2 regions of the Ruminococcus sp. 1001136sp1_2201st1_G3_2201SCRN_220225 genome follow, and region 1 is predicted to be linked to the other one. Evidence: predicted binding sites of a transcription regulator. Region 1 holds the regulator's gene; the other holds the start of a gene.
What was found. Region 1 encodes Rex, which represses fermentation and respiration genes when NADH is low (regulators of the CRP and FNR family bind a similar motif). Its sites were predicted from a motif close to ATTGTTAANNNNTTAACAAT; they were not measured.

Region 1 (4,622 bases):
TACATCCAAGCCGCAAAGACGGCTCATCTCGCCCATGTGGGGTGTGAGAATGGTCTGTTTCCCTATGAATTTCATCCATTGTGGATGCATTGCCAGAATATTCAGACCATCTGCATCCAGTATAACAGGCTTTCCTGCTTTTGTTCCGTTTTCCAGGAACCAAAGCATTCTTTCCTTTCCTGAGCCTTCTGTTCCAAGCCCTGGACCGATCACCAGCACATCACACCAGTTTAAATTTTTCCTATTGGCTTCCTCATCAAATTCGCTGGTCAGCATTGCCTCAGGCAAAAGGCTCTGTAAAGGAATCCGGTTCTCTTCCACAGTCTGGATCTTCACCATCCCGGCACCTCCATGAAGTGCTGCACTGGCACTCAGGCAGGCTGCTCCGCACATTCCCTTCGAACCCGCTACAAGAAGGACCTTGCCAAATGTTCCTTTATTTCCCCATGGTTTTCTTGCCGGAAGAGTTTTCACGTCAGATTTTTCCATATGCCAGGCAGCCTTGCTTGCAAGCTCACTGCCATCACGGTCCCGGTCATAAATCCCAATATCCGCCACCACAGTTCTGCCAGCATAAGCTCTTCCCGGATACAGACAAAGTCCACGTTTTTTATATGCAAATGTTACGGTAAGATCTGCCTCAAAAGCAGTTCCAAGAACAGCTCCTGTATCTCCATGAATGCCAGACGGAATATCCACCGCTGCTTTATACGCAGGAGCTTCATTCATATGGTCAATTATCTCTTTGTAATTCCCGGTAATCTCCCTGGAGAGTCCAACGCCGAAAATTCCGTCTACTATAACAGTATATTCATCCCATACAGGGTTATTCATTACCGGTACCTGGTAGCTCATGGCAATATCCCACTGATGTCGGGTTTCTTCTGTCATTTTATCCGGATTTCCTGCAAGATAAATCTCAGAACGGATTCCCGCCAGATGCAGAAGTCTTGCAATGGCAATGCCGTCACCTCCGTTATTGCCAGATCCGCAGACGGTCAGAATCCGTTCTTTTTTCAAATTAGCAGAACCGTTTTTCTTTTCCAGATATTTCCGGATCTCTTCTGCTGTGGCAAGTGCCGCCCTCTCCATGAGAACCAGGGAGGGAACATGCATATTATGAATAGTGCCATGGTCAAGCAGCTTCATCTGACTGCAGGTTACAACTTTTTTCATAAGGCCACTCCTAATGCAAAACTGCCGCCCGGTCTCCTGTAAATCCTTCAGCGAGACAAGCAGCAGTCCTCTTTGACTTTTATTCTTTGTTTTCTTTATGTTCGTTACGATACTGGCTTAAGTTGTAAGACAGTGCCATCAGACTCTCGGACAGATGAACGTTCTCTACGATCACATCCTCCGGGGCGTCAAGATCTGTATGGGCAAAATTCCAGATTGCCTTGATTCCATTGTCAATAAGAACCTTCGCCATCTCCTTAGCCTTATTCTTCGGCAGGGTCAGAATGGCAATCTCCACCTGATTCTCCCTGATAAATTCCGGGAGACTGCTAACCATCTGGATCTCGATCCCGCGAACGGAAATCCCCTCCAAAACCGGGTTTACGTCAAAAATCCCTACCAGACGGAAGCCACGTTTTTCGAAGTCTCCATAATTGGCAAGTGCCTGTCCCAGATTACCTGCACCCAGGATGATCATGGGATGAATGGTGTCCAGTCCCAGTATTTTACCAATTTCTGTATAAAGATATTCTACATTATATCCATATCCCTGCTGTCCAAAACCGCCGAAATTATTTAAATCCTGTCGGATCTGCGAAGCAGTCACATGCATTTTTTTACTCAAGTCGTTGGAAGATATACGTTCCACCTTCTCTTCCATCAGCTCCCCCAGATAGCGATAATATCTTGGCAATCTCTTAATTACCGCCTTTGAGATCTCTTTTGCATCCAAAATGTTCCCCTCCTTGTTTCCGCTGCCTGTAATTTTCCGCTAAAAACGCATCGCGGAACATTACCTGTAATCGGCAGCCCGCGTAACACTATGTCAATTATACCGAAATGTTATTTTCTTGTCAATTAAAGTTGTGCAGAATTACAAATTTTTGCAATTTTTTTTGTGATTTGACAATTATTCTTTCAAAAAATAAATTTTTCAAGTATAATATACTATTGAACATTCTAATAATGCTGTTTCTGTGTATACAGAACCGCCTTTTTAAGGAGGAACTTATGATTTTATCATGTCAGAGCATCTGCAAATCTTTTGGGGAAAAGGTAATCCTGCAGGATGCTTCTTTTCACATAGAAGAACGGGAAAAGGCCGCTCTCATCGGCAATAACGGTGCGGGAAAAACGACTCTTCTTCGTATTATCATGGAGGAGATTTCCGCGGATTCCGGTCAAGTGGTCATTGCCAAGGATAAGAAGATCGGTTATCTGGCCCAGTACCAGGATATCCACGGTCATCACACCATTTACGAAGAACTGATGACCACCAAGCAGTACATTTTGGATATGGAGGACAAGATCCGTTCTCTGGAACAGGAAATGAAATACGTAGCAGGCGACAAACTTGAGAGCCTGATGAACAGCTATACCCGCCTGACGCACCAGTTTGAGCTGGAAAACGGCTACGCTTATAAAAGTGAAATCGTAGGAGTTTTAAAAGGTCTTGGATTTGAAGAAGAAGACTACGGCAAACAGATTGAGAACCTTTCCGGAGGTCAGAAAACCCGGGTTGCACTTGGCAAGCTTCTGATTTCCAAACCGGATATTCTCCTTCTGGACGAGCCTACCAACCATCTGGATATGGAGAGCATCGCATGGCTTGAGACCTATCTTCTCAACTACCCGGGTGCTGTATTTATCGTTTCCCATGACCGTTATTTTCTGGACAAGGTAGTTACCAAGATTGTGGAGATCGAGGCTGCCCAGATGAGAATGTACGAAGGCAACTATTCCGCTTATGCCCTGAAAAAAGCGCAGCTGCGTGACGCCCAGTACAAGGCTTACCTGAACCAGCAAAGAGAGATCAAACATCAGGAGGCTGTTATCACCAAGCTCCGCTCCTTTAACCGTGAGAAATCCATTAAGCGTGCTGAGAGCCGTGTAAAAATGCTGGACAAGATCCAGCGTATTGAGAAACCAATTGAAATTGATAACCAGATGCGTATTTCCCTGGAACCACGTTTTATCAGTGGGAATGATGTACTTACTGTAGAAGGACTTTCCAAGTCTTTCCCGGGACAGACCTTATTTACCGATATTAATTTTGAGATCAAGCGCGGAGAGCGTGTGGCTCTGATTGGAAACAATGGCACTGGCAAGACTACAATTCTGAAAATTCTCAATGGAATCGTAGCAGCTGACGCCGGACGGTTTGCCCTTGGCTCCAAGGTTCAGATCGGTTATTATGACCAGGAGCATCATGTTCTGCATATGGAGAAAACTATTTTCCAGGAGATATCAGACACGTATCCGACTCTCACTGAGACTGAAATCCGCAATATGCTGGCTGCTTTTCTTTTCACAGGAGATGATGTGTTTAAGCTGATTTCCTCTCTCTCCGGTGGTGAACGCGGCCGTGTTTCCCTGGCGAAGCTGATGCTCTCAGAAGCCAACTTCCTGATACTGGATGAGCCTACCAACCATCTGGATATTGCATCCAAGGAGATTCTGGAGGAAGCACTGAACAGCTACACAGGAACTGTCCTCTACGTTTCCCATGACCGTTATTTTATTAACCAGACTGCTACCCGCATTATGGATCTGACCAACCAGGCCATTGTCAATTATATCGGTGATTATGATTACTATCTGGAAAAGAAGGATGAGATGACCCGGATTTATGCTCCTGCTCAGGAGACCGCAGCTCAGGAAGTTAAGGAAAACGTTTCTGAAACCAAACTCACCTGGCAGCAGCAGAAAGAGGAACAGGCTCTGAAGAGAAAACGGGAAAATGAGCTGAAGAAAGTGGAAGCACGGATTGAAGAGCTGGAAGCAAGGGATAAAGAAATTGATGAAACCATGGTTCTGCCAGATATCTGTACGAATGTGGCAGAATGCACGAAGCTCAGCCGGGAAAAAGCTGCTATAGCAGAAGAACTGGAAGGGCTTTATGAAAAATGGGAGGAGCTGGCATAAAATACCAGTGACCTGTTCTTTTGAGCCTTACATTTCATATTTATTTCAAAAACAGGAACGGTTTCGGATATTTATATTCGAAATCCGTTCCTGTTTTTTTATAACAATATTAACATTTTTACTTCAAATAACTTTTAAAAGCTGTCTGTTTTATTACATGGCCTCAAGCTTCTCTCTGATTGCAAGAATAAACTCGCGGCTGTTAAGGACTTTTACATCCTTTAAGGAAGTAATCAGTGCCAGGTCTTTGGTCATCTGTCCGCCTTCGATGGTGGAAAGGGTTGCTTTCTCCAGCTTATCTGCGAACTCTATAAGCTCCTGATTCTGATCCAGCTCACCCCTTTTTCGCAGAGCACCGGTCCAGGCGAAGATTGTTGCTACAGAGTTGGTGGAGGTCTCCTCTCCCTTCAGATGACGATAGTAATGTCTCTGTACAGTTCCGTGAGCTGCCTCATACTCATAATATCCATCTGGAGAAACCAGTACAGAAGTCATCATTGCCAGAGAACCAAATGCAGAAG
Region 2 (4,622 bases), on a different contig from region 1:
AATAGCATCAAGCTTCTTTACAGAATCAAAATCAAGAGGAGCATCCAGCTGGTCTTCTACAAGACATCCGCCAGATGGTCCGCCAATCTGAACGCCTTTAAATGCAGCACCGCTCTTCAGACCGCCGCCAATATCATAAATAATCTCACGAAGTGTTGTTCCCATTGGAACTTCAATAAGACCTGTATTCTCAATTGCTCCGGTCAGTGAGAAGGTCTTGGTTCCCGGGCTTCCCTCTGTTCCGATGGTGTGGAACCAGTCAGCACCCTGTATGATAATCTTCGGAACATTTGCGTAAGTCTCAACGTTATTTAATACAGTTGGCTTGCCCCACAGACCTTTCTCGACAGTACGAGGTGGTTTTACACGAGGCATACCTCTGTTTCCCTCAATGGAAGAGGTAAGGGCAGAACCTTCACCACATACGAAAGCTCCTGCACCACGATTAATATGCAGATGGAAATTCACACCGCTGCCAAGGATATGATCTCCAAGGAGACCATATTTCTCAGCCTGGGAAATAGCAAGACGAAGTCTGGCTACGGAAAGAGGATACTCTGCACGAACATATATGTATCCGTTCTCAGCGCCAACTGCGTAAGCGGCAATGATCATGCCCTCGATCATCTTATACGGATCGCCTTCCATAACGGAACCATCCATAAATGCTCCCGGGTCACCCTCATCACCGTTACATACTACATATCGGGTTTTCTCAGCCTGTCTGGCTACCTGTGACCACTTCTTACCAGCCGGGAAACCGGCGCCTCCGCGTCCGCGAAGACCAGATCTGGTAACTTCATCAATTACATCCTGGGGAGTCATCTCTGTAACTGCCTTGGCAAGAGCAGAAAAACCGCCTGCTGCAATATATTCGTCAATGGATTCCGCGTCAATCTTACCACAGTTTTCAAGAACGATCCTGGTCTGACGGTTAAGGAACGGGATATCCTCAGGCTTCGGACAGATTTCATCTCCATGGCGGTAAAACAGACGATCTACAGGATGTCCAAGGCGTACAGTTCGCTCCACGATCTCCAGGCAGTCCTCCTCCTGAACATGTACATACTGATATCCGTATGGTTCAATCCTTACAAGAGGTCCCAGCTCGCAAAGACCCTGGCAGCCAGTCTTGATAACGCCTACGTGAGGGATATCTTTCTGCATTTCAATCTCTACACCATCAATACCTTCACAGAGTCTTACCATCTCATCATAGATTTTCTGAGCACCGGAAGCCATACATCCGGTACCGGAACAGACAAGAACACGGCATGTGAAGCTCTGGATATTCTGTTCGATCTCAGCTTTTTTGCTTTGCAGCTCTTCTTTACTGTTAATCCTCATCCGTTCTCACCTCTCAATCTGTTAATAAGCTCTACTACCTTCTCCGGTGTCATCTTGGCATGCACTTCTTCATTCACCATACAGGTGGGAGCAAGCCCGCAGGCACCAAGACAGGATACAGTCTCCACAGTGAACATCATGTCATCTGTGGTATGCTTCTTATTGCTTAATCCCAGTTCTTTCATGAATGCTTCTTTAACCGGGATTGACTTTCTTACATGACAGGCTGTGCCATCGCATACCTTGATAATGTATTTTCCTTTAGGTTCAAAAGAAAAGTTCTCATAAAAGGTTGCAACACTGAAGGCCTTCGCTTCAGTAACGCCGATCTGTCCGGCTACGTAGGTCAGAAGTTCTGCAGGCAGGTACCGATATTCCGCCTGGATATCCTGCATGATAGGGATTAATGAGGCAGCACACCGCTCATAATGCTCAATAATCTCATCTGCTTTCTTGTAATATGACTGATCTACCATTTTGTTAACCTCCTTACTTGCCAGATGCCTCCAGGTCTTTTGTCCCCGTCCTCCAAAGCTTCCGGCTTTGCGTATTTTTTAACAGACATGACTATTTTTGTAATGAAATTATATATTTTTTTGTTCATTTTGGCAAGCAAATATGAATAAGTTTATTTATTAACAATATTTTTGCACAATTTTGTATCTGGAATTATATTGAAATATACAAAAAGCCGGATTGCTTAAGTTGTACAAATGATACAACAGCAAATCCGACTTTTCTAAATTGTGTTTTCTTTTATTTTTCAAAATCATCCACCGATTTGAGCCATGATGTGGGATTCTTCGTTTCCCTTCTTATGTTCCTGAAAATTGTGGCCTACAGGCTTTTCATAAATGACTTTTTCTATCGTTTCTTTAAGCATCCCATCAGAACAACCACTTCGAAGCAAAACCTTCAGATCTGCTCCGTCCTCAAATTGCAGGCAGCCTTTCAGAAATCCGGTAGAAGTAAGCCTTACACGGTTGCATCTGTCACAGAATTTGTGGGACAGGGCACTGATAAATCCGATCCTGCCTGTAAACTTCTCAAGGGTATAATAATGACAGGGACCATTTCCAAGCTTTTCTTCCGTTGGTGTCATTGACCCATATTCCTTTTCCAGAACAGACTTTATCTGTTCCTCTCCCCTGGCTGTAAACTCCTTGCCCAGACCGATTGGCATCATTTCAATGAAACGCACATGAAGAGGATTCTCCTTTGCAAGAGCTGCCACCTGTAAAAGTTCCTCGTCCGACTGAAAAGTGGGGACACAGTTCAATTTCACTTTCAGGGAAGGGTAGGAAAGTGCTGCCCTAAGTCCCTTTAAAACCTGGTGAAAATCATCCCTGCGGGTGATTTTGCGAAATGTGGTTTCTTCTAAAGTATCCAGACTGATGTTTACGGCATCCAGACCGGCCTCCATCAGGCCCGGAAGCTGTTCTCCCAAAAGGATTCCGTTGGTGGTCAGTGTAACCTGGCAGATCCCGGGAATGGCTTTCAGCTCTTTTACTAATGGGGTGCAGATTCTGCGGACAAGAGGCTCTCCTCCTGTCAGTTTGATTCTGGAAATCCCAAGTTCACTGGCCGCCTTACAGATTCTCACGATTTCATCTGTATCAAGAAGTTCTGTCCTTGGAATCTGACGGATTCCCTCTTCCGGCATACAGTAGATACAGCGGAGATTGCACCTGTCTGTCAAAGATATCCGCAGATAATCAATATTTCTTCCGTATCTGTCAAGCATAAACCATTTCATCTCCCTCAGAGATCACACCGCCTTTGATTACTTTGGCAAAAACACCTTCGCGGGGCATAATGCAATCTCCCATGATCTTGAAAATCTCGCAACCGTTGTGACACTGCTTTCCAATCTGCGTAATTTCCAGAATCACATCGTTGCATTTCAGACGGGTTCCTACTGGAAGGGTCTTAAAGTCAAATCCCTGTACGATCAGATTTTCCCCGAAAGCACCATCCTTTACCGGTGCGCCTTTTGCCTTAAATTCTTCTATTTTTTCATAAGACAGAAGGCTGACCTGACGATGCCAGTTTCCTGCGTGGGCGTCATTCTCCAGTCCATAATTTTCAATCAGTTTTACAGTGTGCACATTGACCTTCTGAGTTCCTCTTTTAACACTGATGTTCACTGCCATCACTTTTCCCATAGTGAGTTACCTCCATATATCTGTACCCTCTATAGTACAATATCTTACTGAGAAAAGCAAATTTTTTGTAATAGCAAAACAAACTTTTGCCGCAATAAGGATTTCAACAAAATTTTCTGCAACAAAAAAACTCTCCAGTTTTTACTCTGAAGAGTTTTTCTTCCGCTTGTACACATGATGTACTTCAGGTACATCGTTCTATTAGTTCAAAACCAATTAACTATTAAGCGTTCACTTTGCGCATAGCAGCCTCTACAACATGTCCAACCAGGACAGATGTTGTAACGCTTCCAACTCCGCCAGGAACTGGTGTAATAGCATCTACGATCGGCTCTACTGCTGCGTAGTCAACGTCTCCGCAGAGCTTGCCTTCTGCATTTACGTTGATTCCTACATCAATAACTACCTGTCCTGCTTTTACATAATCAGCGCCAACAACGCCAGCACGGCCTGCTGCTACGATGATAATATCCGCTTCGCGTGCCACAGTCGGCATATCGACTGTTCTTGTGTGGCAGATGGTTACAGTTGCGTTTTTCTTAACAAGCATCATAGCTGCCGGTTTACCTACAACAAGGCTTCTTCCGATTACTACTGCCTTCTTACCTGTGCAGTCGATTCCGTAATGATCAAGGATTTCCATACATGCCTGTGGTGTACATGGCGGGAAACCGATCTTCTTGCCTGTAAAAACACCAGACATGGAAAGGTCTGTCATACAGTCAACGTCTTTCTCAGGAGCAAGTGCATTCTCGATCACAGCCTGATCCAGATGTTTCGGAAGCGGACGGAACAGAAGTACACCATGGATATGATCGTCTTTGTTTACCTTATCAATAACTGTAAGAAGTTCTTCCTGAGCAACATCCTCCGGAAGAAGAATTTTCTCACATACAACGCCTAATGTCTCACAACGCTTTGTTGCACCCTTCTCATAGGAAATATCACTTGGATTCTCTCCTACACGGATAATGCAAAGTGTGGGGTTAACGCCTTTTTCCTGAAGAGCTGCCACATTTCCTTTGATACGCTCGTTTAATGCAGCAGTTACTTCTTTACCTAATAACTGTTTTGCCATTTTTAAGTAATCTCCTTATATTATGATAAATC

Region 2: the regulator Rex is predicted to act here: its motif matches at 1,971-1,990, upstream of AB5642_RS19045 (NAD(P)H-dependent oxidoreductase subunit E).

Annotation. Positions count from the first base shown of each region.
Region 1 covers NZ_JBCOME010000053.1:6,627-11,248, reverse strand. Annotated here, with positions in the region: gene AB5642_RS15525 (NAD(P)H-hydrate dehydratase) at 1-1,176, opposite strand, end outside; gene AB5642_RS15520 (redox-sensing transcriptional repressor Rex) at 1,256-1,909, opposite strand; gene abc-f (ribosomal protection-like ABC-F family protein) at 2,188-4,101, shown strand; gene AB5642_RS15510 (NADP-dependent isocitrate dehydrogenase) at 4,255-4,622, opposite strand, start outside.
Region 2 covers NZ_JBCOME010000091.1:2,624-7,245, forward strand. Annotated here, with positions in the region: gene AB5642_RS19040 (NADH-quinone oxidoreductase subunit NuoF) at 1-1,347, opposite strand, end outside; gene AB5642_RS19045 (NAD(P)H-dependent oxidoreductase subunit E) at 1,344-1,823, opposite strand; gene moaA (GTP 3',8-cyclase MoaA) at 2,117-3,091, opposite strand; gene AB5642_RS19055 (MOSC domain-containing protein) at 3,084-3,512, opposite strand; gene AB5642_RS19060 (bifunctional 5,10-methylenetetrahydrofolate dehydrogenase/5,10-methenyltetrahydrofolate cyclohydrolase) at 3,736-4,590, opposite strand.